DNA from 3 places in the Secundilactobacillus muriivasis genome. Region 3 is predicted to be linked to each of the others. Evidence: predicted binding sites of a transcription regulator. Region 3 holds the regulator's gene; each other region holds the start of a gene.
The links. The regulator Rex, encoded in region 3, represses fermentation and respiration genes when NADH is low (regulators of the CRP and FNR family bind a similar motif). The targets are predictions, from matches to a motif close to TTGTGAANTANTTCACAA.

Region 1 (3,286 bases), on a different contig from region 3:
AGCATCCTTATCTTCACGATCCAAGTTGTGAACCGCGTTGATCCGGAGGGTGTTGTCACGGTAGTCCAAGTGGATGCCGTCCTTCTTAAATCCTGGCAATTCAGCCGATACTTGGTAATCTGCGTCAGTTTCTTTGATGTCCGTCTTCATCGTGTCATCAGAGAAGAAGCGCTTGCCAATGTTGCCAAAATCATTAAAGAAGCTCATTGGATCCAATTCGTTAAAGTCTCGATTTGCTAAATAGTGTGCCATATTTAAAAACCCCTTTCAGATCTTATCTAAGGTTGCTGGAATAATGTTTCATATCTATCAACCAACCTTACAAAATATATATTAGTCAGTATTGGTCAAACTTGCAAGTAATTAGCACTCTCTTTTGTAGAGTGCTAAAAGTTTTTGAGGGATTTGCGCGCGTAATCCCCCGCCAGTGTTAGGATAGCAAGGATTGGTTGATTTTTTCAAGTTAGATGCATTTTTTGTTGGTTGGGGTGTTTGGGGCATGTTTTTTGGGACATTTAAACTGAAATTTGCTTTGGGCAATAAAAATAATAATAGACCTGTAGATTTCCGATTTGGAAAATCTACAGGTCTATCGTTATTCGTTTATATTGGTAAGCATCGAATGATTTTCTTAACTGAATATCGTGAATCAGTCAACGTTACCGCCAGACTGCCATCTAGCCTAAACGTGGATCATAACGCAGGCCCCGGCCATGTAAGATAAAAATGCCGCGGACTCCAAAACCAGGAGTCCACGGCATTTTCACCTTACATTCTGGGACCTAAACGCGTTATGCCCCACTCTGTTATTTATTCAGCATCATATGCTTCTTGGAACAAAGCAACGATTTCTTCCTTAGTCCCCTTACGAGGGTTAGAGAAGGCGTTCCCGTCCTTCAAGGCGTTTTCAGCCATCAATTCGAAGTCTTCTGGCTTTGCGCCGATTGACTTGATTGAACGTGGAATGTTAACGTCGTCACATAATTGACGCATTGCCTTGATTGCCAAGTCAGCAGCATCGCGAGTTGATAAGCCATCGGTGTTTTCACCCATGATCTTAGCTAATTCAGCGAACCGTTCTGGGCAAGCTTGGATGTTGTACTTTTCAACGATTGGCAATAACATTGCGCAACATACACCGTGAGGAGCGTCGTATTGACCACCCAATTGGTGAGCCATAGCGTGAACGTAACCAAGGTCAGCGTTGTTGAAGGCCATCCCACCGAGCATTTCGGCTTCGACCATCTTAGTACGGGCTTCGATGTTGTGACCGTTAGCAACGGCTTCACGAAGGCTTTCTTCAACTAACTTGATTGCTTCGACACATTGGCCGTCAGTAATTTCGTTCCGGTTAGTTGAAACGTATGGTTCGATAGCTTGAACGAAAGTGTCCATCCCAGTTGCGGCAGTTAAGCCCTTAGGAACGTCCAATTCAAGCATTGGGTCGTTGAAGGAAACAAGCGGAACGTTACGCCATGAAACAACGACGAACTTCAACTTCGTTTCTTCGTTAGTGATCACACAGTGACGGGTCAATTCTGAAGCAGTCCCGGCAGTGGTGTTAACGGCCATCAATGGTGGCAATGGGTTTTCCAAAGTTTCGATTCCGGCTAACTTAGTGATGTCATCGCCGTTAGTCAAAAGGATCCCAGTCCCTTTACCAGCATCGTGAGAAGAACCACCACCAACAGTGATGATACTGTCACAGTTGTTGTCTAAGTAAACTTGCTTAGCTTCTTTAATGTTACGGATCTTAGGGTTAGGTTCAACACCATCGTAGATTGCGTATTGAACACCAGCGGCATCCAATGAAGCAAGGGTTTGAGCTACGGGGCCGTTTTCCATGCCGCGCAGGAAACTATCAGTAACGATCAATGGCTTGTTCATGTTCAGCATCTTGGCACGATCACCGATCTTCTTGATAACGTTCTTACCAAAGAAGTTAACGCTAGGCATTAAGAAATCAAAGTTTTCCTTCATGATATTGACACTCCTAAAAATATAGTTTGTATGTTATCGAATTCACATAGTATCATAACACCATTGACATCGGCTGTAAACGTTTGAGTTGGCGATTTGCTCAATTTGATGACTTGCTCACAATCGCGGTTTTATGGCCTTTTATTGGGATTTATTATACTTTTTTCACATAAAATACAGACGGTACTTTTAGTCTTATCTTCACTCAAAAATTAACTATTATTTCACAAGATAGGCGTCAGACCGCTAAAATTAGCCCCTTAACTAATTAGACAGCTAGTTAAAATCGTTCGAATTAACAGTGCATTTATTTATAAAATTTTTCGCTAATTTTACGAATCTACTGAATTAAGATTATTTTGTTTTCTTATCTATTTTAGTAGTCAACCGCCCCATTGATAATCAAAAATTAAATTTCATTAAGGTTTGATAAAGCGCGTTGTAACACTGGTATTCAGTCGCGTACTTGTTTGTTTTCATTGACTTTTCAATTAATTTTAGATAAGTTCACTCATTAATTAACCAATGATTTCCCGTATTTCATTACCGTTATTTTAAAGTTTATTTATTAAAATTTATCAAAAATTGTGAGTGTGTTGTCTTTTTTGGTTGAGTTGGTGTTTTTTGTTGGTTGGGGTGTGCTTTTTGGTATTTTCAGCCGTGGATTTGGTAGCATGTGGGTTATGTATGCGTGAGTACTCTTACTATAGAATGAGTAATAACGGCATGTTTATTGTTACTGTGTTTGTTTCGGATTCTGGGGCCGGTCAGTTGTGACCTTTTACACCGAATTTGTGGGTGTGGGGTCTTTTGAGGTTGAATTGATGTTTTTTTGGTGGGTGTGCTTTTTGGTATTTTCAGGCGTGGGTTTTATCTCTGTATGTGGCCGCTATTACTGTATGTGAGTGGGGGTGGCGGCGCTCATTGCTGCTACGTTTGTTTTGGCTCTTGGAGAACTGATTCGTTCCGGATAATCGTTAATGCTGTGAAGCTTGTCGGCCATAGATTATTTTATGGCTACCACGCCAAAACGCGCAAAGAAAAACAGCGAGCTATGTGTAAGGTCACTCCAATAAAAAAAGCCCCCAAACCGGGCTTCCTTTAATAATCGACGCTCATTGCTACTACGTTTGTTTTGACTCTTTGAGAACTGATTCGTTCCGGATAATCGTTGGTGTTGTGAAGCTTGTCGGCCATAAGTTGTTTTAGGCCACCACGCCAAAACGCGCAAATAAAAGCAAAGGGCTATGTGAAAGGTCGTCCCATTAAAAAAAGCCCCCAAACCGGGCTTTTTCTAATGGGACGA
Region 2 (3,286 bases), on a different contig from region 3:
TAACCCCGTACTTAGCAATGTATTGATCGATTAAATCGAATTCATCGGCAGTCTTGCCGTCCATTTCAGTAACGACACCATTTTCAATCTTGATACTTGGTGTTGGATCGTTAACACCGTTTTCTGCGACTAAACCTTCGGCGTCCCAATTCTTAACAAAACCATCCAAGTGAACTGGGCGTTGCTCTAATTTTTCAAATCTTTTTTGACGTTTCAATGTGTTTCCTCCTTCCTGCTACTACTTGATGTATGATGGGAAATCGTTTGTAGGTGTTTCGCCCATTGAGGCTAACAACTTCAAGCCGACTTCACGACCAGCGATAACAGCTTGACGTACGGCGCCAGAATCACCACTAATGTGAACCATACCTTCGTTTGAAAAACTCGTGCCATGGGCAGGAGAAGCAAACGCAAGAACGTCAACACCAGCAGTCTTAAGAGCTGTATCCGCCATAACTACACCAATACCAGCAGGTGCACCACAGATTAATCCGTAAGCCTTACCTTCTGGTGCGCCGAATGCCATGTGACATGCACCGGCAGCACGGGCAGTAAATTGAAGTTCCAAGTGACCAGCATCGGAACCGTAAACATCGCCAAATGTCTTGCTCAAGTTATCAAGTGCAACGTTGATAGCTGAACGGACATCTGAAGGATCGTAACCACCGATCAAGATAAGGGAACCGTGACCAGCGCCACCCTTAGTATCACGAGGTAATTCGATGTCAATAACTTCGGTGTTCGTTGCCTTAACGGCTTCGTCGACCGCCATGATATGCGGACCGGCACCGGTACGAGAACTTAGAACACCAATAACTGAGTAACGTTTTGAAATGTGTAATTGATCCAACAACATTGGGTCAACACTAGGAATGCACATCCCGATCGTGTCACCGATTTCTCGGGTGCCAACGAATTCAGGGACGACACTAGTAGAGTTTAAAAAATCATTCATTTTAAATCCTCCCGATGATTTAGACTGATTTTTGTCATCTAGCGAGATACCCTTTTTGAGGAGCTCACGCATCACTTGCTCAACTAACGCGTCATTTTTATTGCTCATAATCTCACCCTCAAAATCAACTAGCTAGCAATCTGCTAGTAATTGATTATTCCGCTGATAACTTATCAGGATTTGGGAGAATCTTTTCAACGTCAGTATGTGGACGTGGGATAACGTAGTTAGATAAAACTTCGCCGATGTTTTCAGCAGCTTGTACCCCTGCGTCAACGGCAGCCTTAACGGCACCAACGTCACCACGTACCATAACTGTAACCAATCCGTGACCAATCTTTTCTTGACCTACCAAGTTAACGTTGGCAGCCTTGACCATAGCATCCGCAGCTTCGATTGAAGCAACGAGACCCTTTGTTTCGATTAATCCTAAAGCCTCTTGATCCATAAGAGCTTCCTCCTAAAATTTGGAACTATCCCAATTTCGTAAAATTATCAAGTAATCTTGATTCTTCGTTGATGCCGGGATATCTCCAATTGGTTTTGAAAACACTTTCAGTATAAGCGATAATCCTTGTGATATTTTAATCAAGTGGATTTTTCGAAACACAAATATGGAAAACGCTTACAATAAAAAATAGCAATTGTACAAAATAATACTAGTTTTTGAAACTTTCCTTGAATTTAGGACTTTTTTATCCTAGAATTAAAGGCAAACGAATGTGACAACGCTTCCATTAAGTAAGTATTTGTCATTCATGGAGGTAGCAATATGATCAGTTATCCATTGAAACAGGAAGACTACCGAACCCTCGCCGGTGCGGTGGATACTTTTTCAGGGATTACGCAAATCGAAACCGTTTTTTACACGCTAGATGAGCAACTTCTAAAAGATGGGACTTTATACACGGGGATCGAAGAAGTCCAACAACACATCGACTTAGAAGGACTCAAAGTTTACGCCATTTTTCCGGTCACGATTGAGCATCGGCTCTGGGGATTCGTGATCTGCAATTCAATCGACGTGTCGCAACAACGGATCTACCTATCTCGTAGCTACTTGGAAAACATTTTCAACCAGCTCTTGGAACCACAGTTTAATATCACCGTCTCAGTTTGGGACGCCCTTGATATGGAGCAACTTTCAAAGATTCGCTACTTTGATACCTTTTTACGGTCAGCTTCATCAGATGATAAGTCCTTAGTAACCACACCCGTCAAAACCGATTTAAACCGGTTCACAACGGAACCTTCAGCCTTCTCTGAAGATGGCGAAGGGGTTCATCAAAGTATTGAAGCATCCATTCAATATATTGAAAAGAACATTCGCCGCACAATTTCACTGTCCAAGGTCGCCCAAGAAGTGTTCTTGTCGCCCTCTTACCTCAGTCGAATCTTCAAAAAAGTGCTGGATGTCAATTTCATTGATTACGTTAACAACCGTAAAATTGCGATTGCCAGTGAAAAATTAGCGTTGACCAAGTTACCAGTCAACTACATTGCCAACCAAATTGGCTTCTCGCAAACCAGCTACTTTACCAAGATTTTTAAACAACGGACTGGGTTGACCCCTTCCGAATATCGACACCAAAACACGTCGATTCAAAAAATCTACACGATTCACCGGGACATGACCTGGAAGGAAACTGATACCGTTTTTGATGTGTCCAAACGCTTCTTCCAAAAGAACCACATCAGCTACTTCTCACAACCAGTCAACGGCTATCCTTACATCAACAACATCGATAACCTCGCCGATTCCACGGGTGCCCGTGGCTGGATCTACACCATCGACTGCAAACAACCAACGATTCCGTCTAGCGCCGTCAGCGTGAAAGGCAAATCCGTTGTGCAGTGGATCTACACCGCCTACATGACCAATCCAAACTAGTTCGTAGCGGTTCTGTATATCACCTTAGATATGAAATTAGCGTCACCCGCAAATGCGGGTGACGCTTTTTGTGCTGTCGCTTGTGTCTCCAGCGTAAGCATATTTAGTTTGTGAAGTTCAGTGATTCTGGTTTTCTATAGTGGGAAGATGCCGCGGGAGGCTCCGACGCTATGCGGGGACTGGAACGCAGTGGCGGGCCTACGAGCTAGGAATGGAAGAAAACCACTTCCATGCCGGATCTCTCCGGACCCGCGTATGACTAAGGCACTCGCACCCCGAACCCCACGGGGCACGACTGCCCAAGTCATACCGACACTGCTGAGCCCCGCGCGCCTCCGCCTCCCGCTACATGGTGCGCTGTCAGTACCAGAACTGCTGACTGTCACATGCTGAAGTTGACGAAACTGCTTGCCGAGAACGTTAGCAGGTAACTCAACAAC
Region 3 (3,286 bases):
GGGCGATATCGTCCTTAGTAGCAACCTTGTGGCTCATCTCGTGTAAAGCCTTAACAGCGGCTTCAGTGGCTTTTTCGATCCCGCGACGGATACCAACTGGGTTAGCACCGGCAGTAACGTTCTTCATGCCTTCGTTAACGATTGCTTGGGTCAAAACAGTGGCAGTCGTCGTCCCATCACCAGCGATATCGTTGGTCTTTGAAGCAACTTCGGCAACTAACTTAGCACCGAGGTTTTCAAAGTGATCAGACAATTCAATTGCCTTAGCAATCGTTACCCCATCGTTAGTAATGGTTGGGTTGCCGTATGATTGTTCCAAAACGACGTTACGACCCTTAGGACCAATGGTGGTCTTAACAGTGTCTGCTAATTTATCAACGCCACGTAACATTGCTGAACGCGCGTCTTCAGAAAACTTGAGTTCCTTAGCCATAATTTATCTTCACCTCATAAAATAGTTGTTAATTTAAGTTCAGCGTTTTAAATACTGGATTAGTCGACGACTGCGACAAGATCCTTTTCGTGAACGACCAAGTAAGTTGCGTCCGCGTACTTCACTTCAGTACCGGCGTATTTATCAAACAAGACGGTGTCGCCTTCTTTAACGATTGGCGCAACCTTTTCACCATTATCAAGCACGCGGCCTTCGCCAACGGCAATTACTTTAGCAGTTTGTGGCTTTTCTTGAGCATTGCTTGCAAGTACGATGCCGCCAACAGTCGTTTCTTCTTCTTCTTGTGCTTGTAAAATCACACGGTCTCCTAATGGTTTTAACACTTGAATCCCTCCAATAAATGTAAAGTTTAGCACTGTTAGCACTCACCTAACATAAGTGCTAATCACAAGTACTACTATAAAATTATTCGTTTTCAATTGCAAGTTATTTAACCAAGATATTCCCGAAAAATTCAGTTGTTTTTTAACTCACCCTTGAGAATCAACGCTATCATGGCCTTTTGAGCCGCTAAAAATGGCAACAAAAAAACTGACTAATTCCGGAAAATCCGTTATCAGTCAGTTCAGATTAAGCTTCTTCGTTATAGTGGTCTAAGAAGTAAATTAAAGTTTGTAATTCGTTGGTTAAATCAACGTTTTGAACCCGAACATTGGTTGGTACTGAAACCCGAATTGGGGTAAAGTTCAAGATACCGCGAACACCACCCGCAATTGCTTCATCGGTTGCATCCTGTGCAACCTCAGCGGGCACCGTTAAAATAACGATTTTGATTTGTTGATCGTTCAATTGTTGCCGCAATTCGTTCATTGGATAAATTGGCACACCACTCTTAACGGTGTTTGCCAAATCATCGCGAACATCAAATGCCGCGCTGATTCGCACGTTACTGTTTTGGTGGAAATTAAAGTTGAGCAACGCATTCCCTAAATTACCAACCCCGATTAAAGCTGCGTTAGTCAGCTTATCCTGATTTAAAATCTTCTTGAAAAATTTAAGTAAACTATCAACGTCGTAGCCATAACCCCGTTTACCGAGGGCTCCGAAGTAGGAAAAATCGCGCCGGATCGTTGCCGAATCTACCTTAACGGCTTCGGAAAGTTCGGTCGAGGAAACCCGGGTCTTATCAGCATCCCGTAAGATGTTGAGGTACCGGTAATAGATTGGTAGCCGTTTGGCCGTCGCTTTTGGAATCTTTGTTTCAGTCAAGTTAAATATCCTCCTTGTGAATTTTGGTAACTAAAAATGATCTCAACTTCAATAATAGCTAACCCATTAAATGATTACTGCTTGTGAAATTATCATCCGAGTCAATTGTAGCATAATCATGAAGTTTGTGAAATGATTTTCAATAAAAAACCGGCAACCTCCCCTTACCGACCATGGCAAAAGCGTGTTACTTCAATGATTTCACAAGGTTAATTTTTTATCAAGTTCCCATAGATTGCCTTTAATTCAGCCAATTTCATCCAGTCATTGACAATTGATTGGGGACGTTGTGAAAATAATTGGCCGTTTATATCATGTAATTGACGGTTATTTTTCTTAATTGACTATCAGAATAAAATGTTCGTGAAAGCGCATACTTTACCTAATGATGATTGCTACCCACTTATTGAATTAACCACCCGCTAATTGTTTGATCCACTAGGCCATTTCCCATCCGTTCGGCCAACTTAAGTAAAAACCATGCTATAATTAGAGGATATCCTATATTGTGATTCATTCGAAAGGCAGGCTGATTCAACATGTTATTACAAGTCCAACAAGTGACACGGCGATTCGGTGCCGATACCCTTTTTTCTAATGTCAGCATGGACGTGCCCGAACACGGCCGCGTTGCGCTTGTTGGTCGAAACGGTGCCGGTAAATCGACGCTCATTCGCATGATTACCGAAGGCGAAACCCCGGACGAAGGTCAAATTATTTCTAAACGGGGCATCACGATCGGTTACTTAGCCCAAGATACCGGGCTTGATTCCAACCGCACGATTTGGGAAGAAATGGCCAGCGTCTTCAAGGCCCTTCAGGAACAAGAGGCTAAGTTGCACGAGTTAGAAGAACAGATGAGTGATCCCGACGTCATCAATGACGCTGAGCAATTTGCCCAAATTTCCGCAACCTACGATCAACTACAAACGAACTTTAAAAACCAAAACGGCTACGGCTACCGAGCTGAGATTCGGGGGGTCCTGCACGGTTTCGAATTTGACGAACCCGACTACGACCGCTCCATTACTGAACTATCTGGTGGTCAAAAGACCCAGTTAGCACTCGCCAAGCTATTGCTTGAAAAACGCGACCTTCTGGTACTGGACGAACCGACCAACCACTTGGACGTTGAAACGCTCACCTGGCTTGAAGGCTACATTCAAAGCTACAAAGGCGCCCTACTCATCGTCTCTCATGACCGGTACTTCCTCGACCGCATTGTCACGGAAGTTTACGATATGTCGATTGGGACTCTGACCCACTACCACGGTAACTATTCAAACTACGTTGACCAAAAGGCCGCCCGTCTACAACGGGAATGGAAAGAGTACGAAAAGCAACAGGACAAAATCTCTAAACTCGAAGATTTCGTCAATAAAAACATCGTTCGGGCGTCCACCACTAAGCGGGCTCAAGCTCGACGAAAGCAATTGGCAAAAATGGACCGCTTAGATCGACCAGAAACTGACGATAAAGTAGCCCACTTTGAATTTGTTCCGGACCGACAAAGCGGGAATATCGTGTTAACCGTTGATGATTTAGCAGTTGGCTATTCGCCCGATAACGTCTTGGCTGATCCCGTTAACCTCGATATTAACAAGCATCAAGCGATTGCCATCG

Region 1: a site for Rex is predicted at 2,011-2,028, ahead of ACYVR3_RS03605 (iron-containing alcohol dehydrogenase). Genes of this name have one in related genera too.
Region 2: a site for Rex is predicted at 1,530-1,547, ahead of ACYVR3_RS04025 (BMC domain-containing protein). Genes of this name have one in related genera too.

Annotation. Positions count from the first base shown of each region.
Region 1 covers NZ_BAABMI010000013.1:41,908-45,193, reverse strand. Annotated here, with positions in the region: gene ACYVR3_RS03615 (Hsp20/alpha crystallin family protein) at 1-252, opposite strand, end outside; gene ACYVR3_RS03610 (hypothetical protein) at 446-724, shown strand; gene ACYVR3_RS03605 (iron-containing alcohol dehydrogenase) at 811-1,980, opposite strand.
Region 2 covers NZ_BAABMI010000015.1:15,386-18,671, forward strand. Annotated here, with positions in the region: gene ACYVR3_RS04015 (propanediol/glycerol family dehydratase large subunit) at 1-217, opposite strand, end outside; gene pduB (propanediol utilization microcompartment protein PduB) at 239-1,063, opposite strand; gene ACYVR3_RS04025 (BMC domain-containing protein) at 1,110-1,403, opposite strand; gene ACYVR3_RS04030 (helix-turn-helix domain-containing protein) at 1,728-2,846, shown strand.
Region 3 covers NZ_BAABMI010000009.1:24,631-27,916, reverse strand. Annotated here, with positions in the region: gene groL (chaperonin GroEL) at 1-433, opposite strand, end outside; gene groES (co-chaperone GroES) at 493-777, opposite strand; gene ACYVR3_RS02215 (redox-sensing transcriptional repressor Rex) at 1,025-1,663, opposite strand; gene ACYVR3_RS02210 (ABC-F family ATP-binding cassette domain-containing protein) at 2,203-3,286, shown strand, end outside.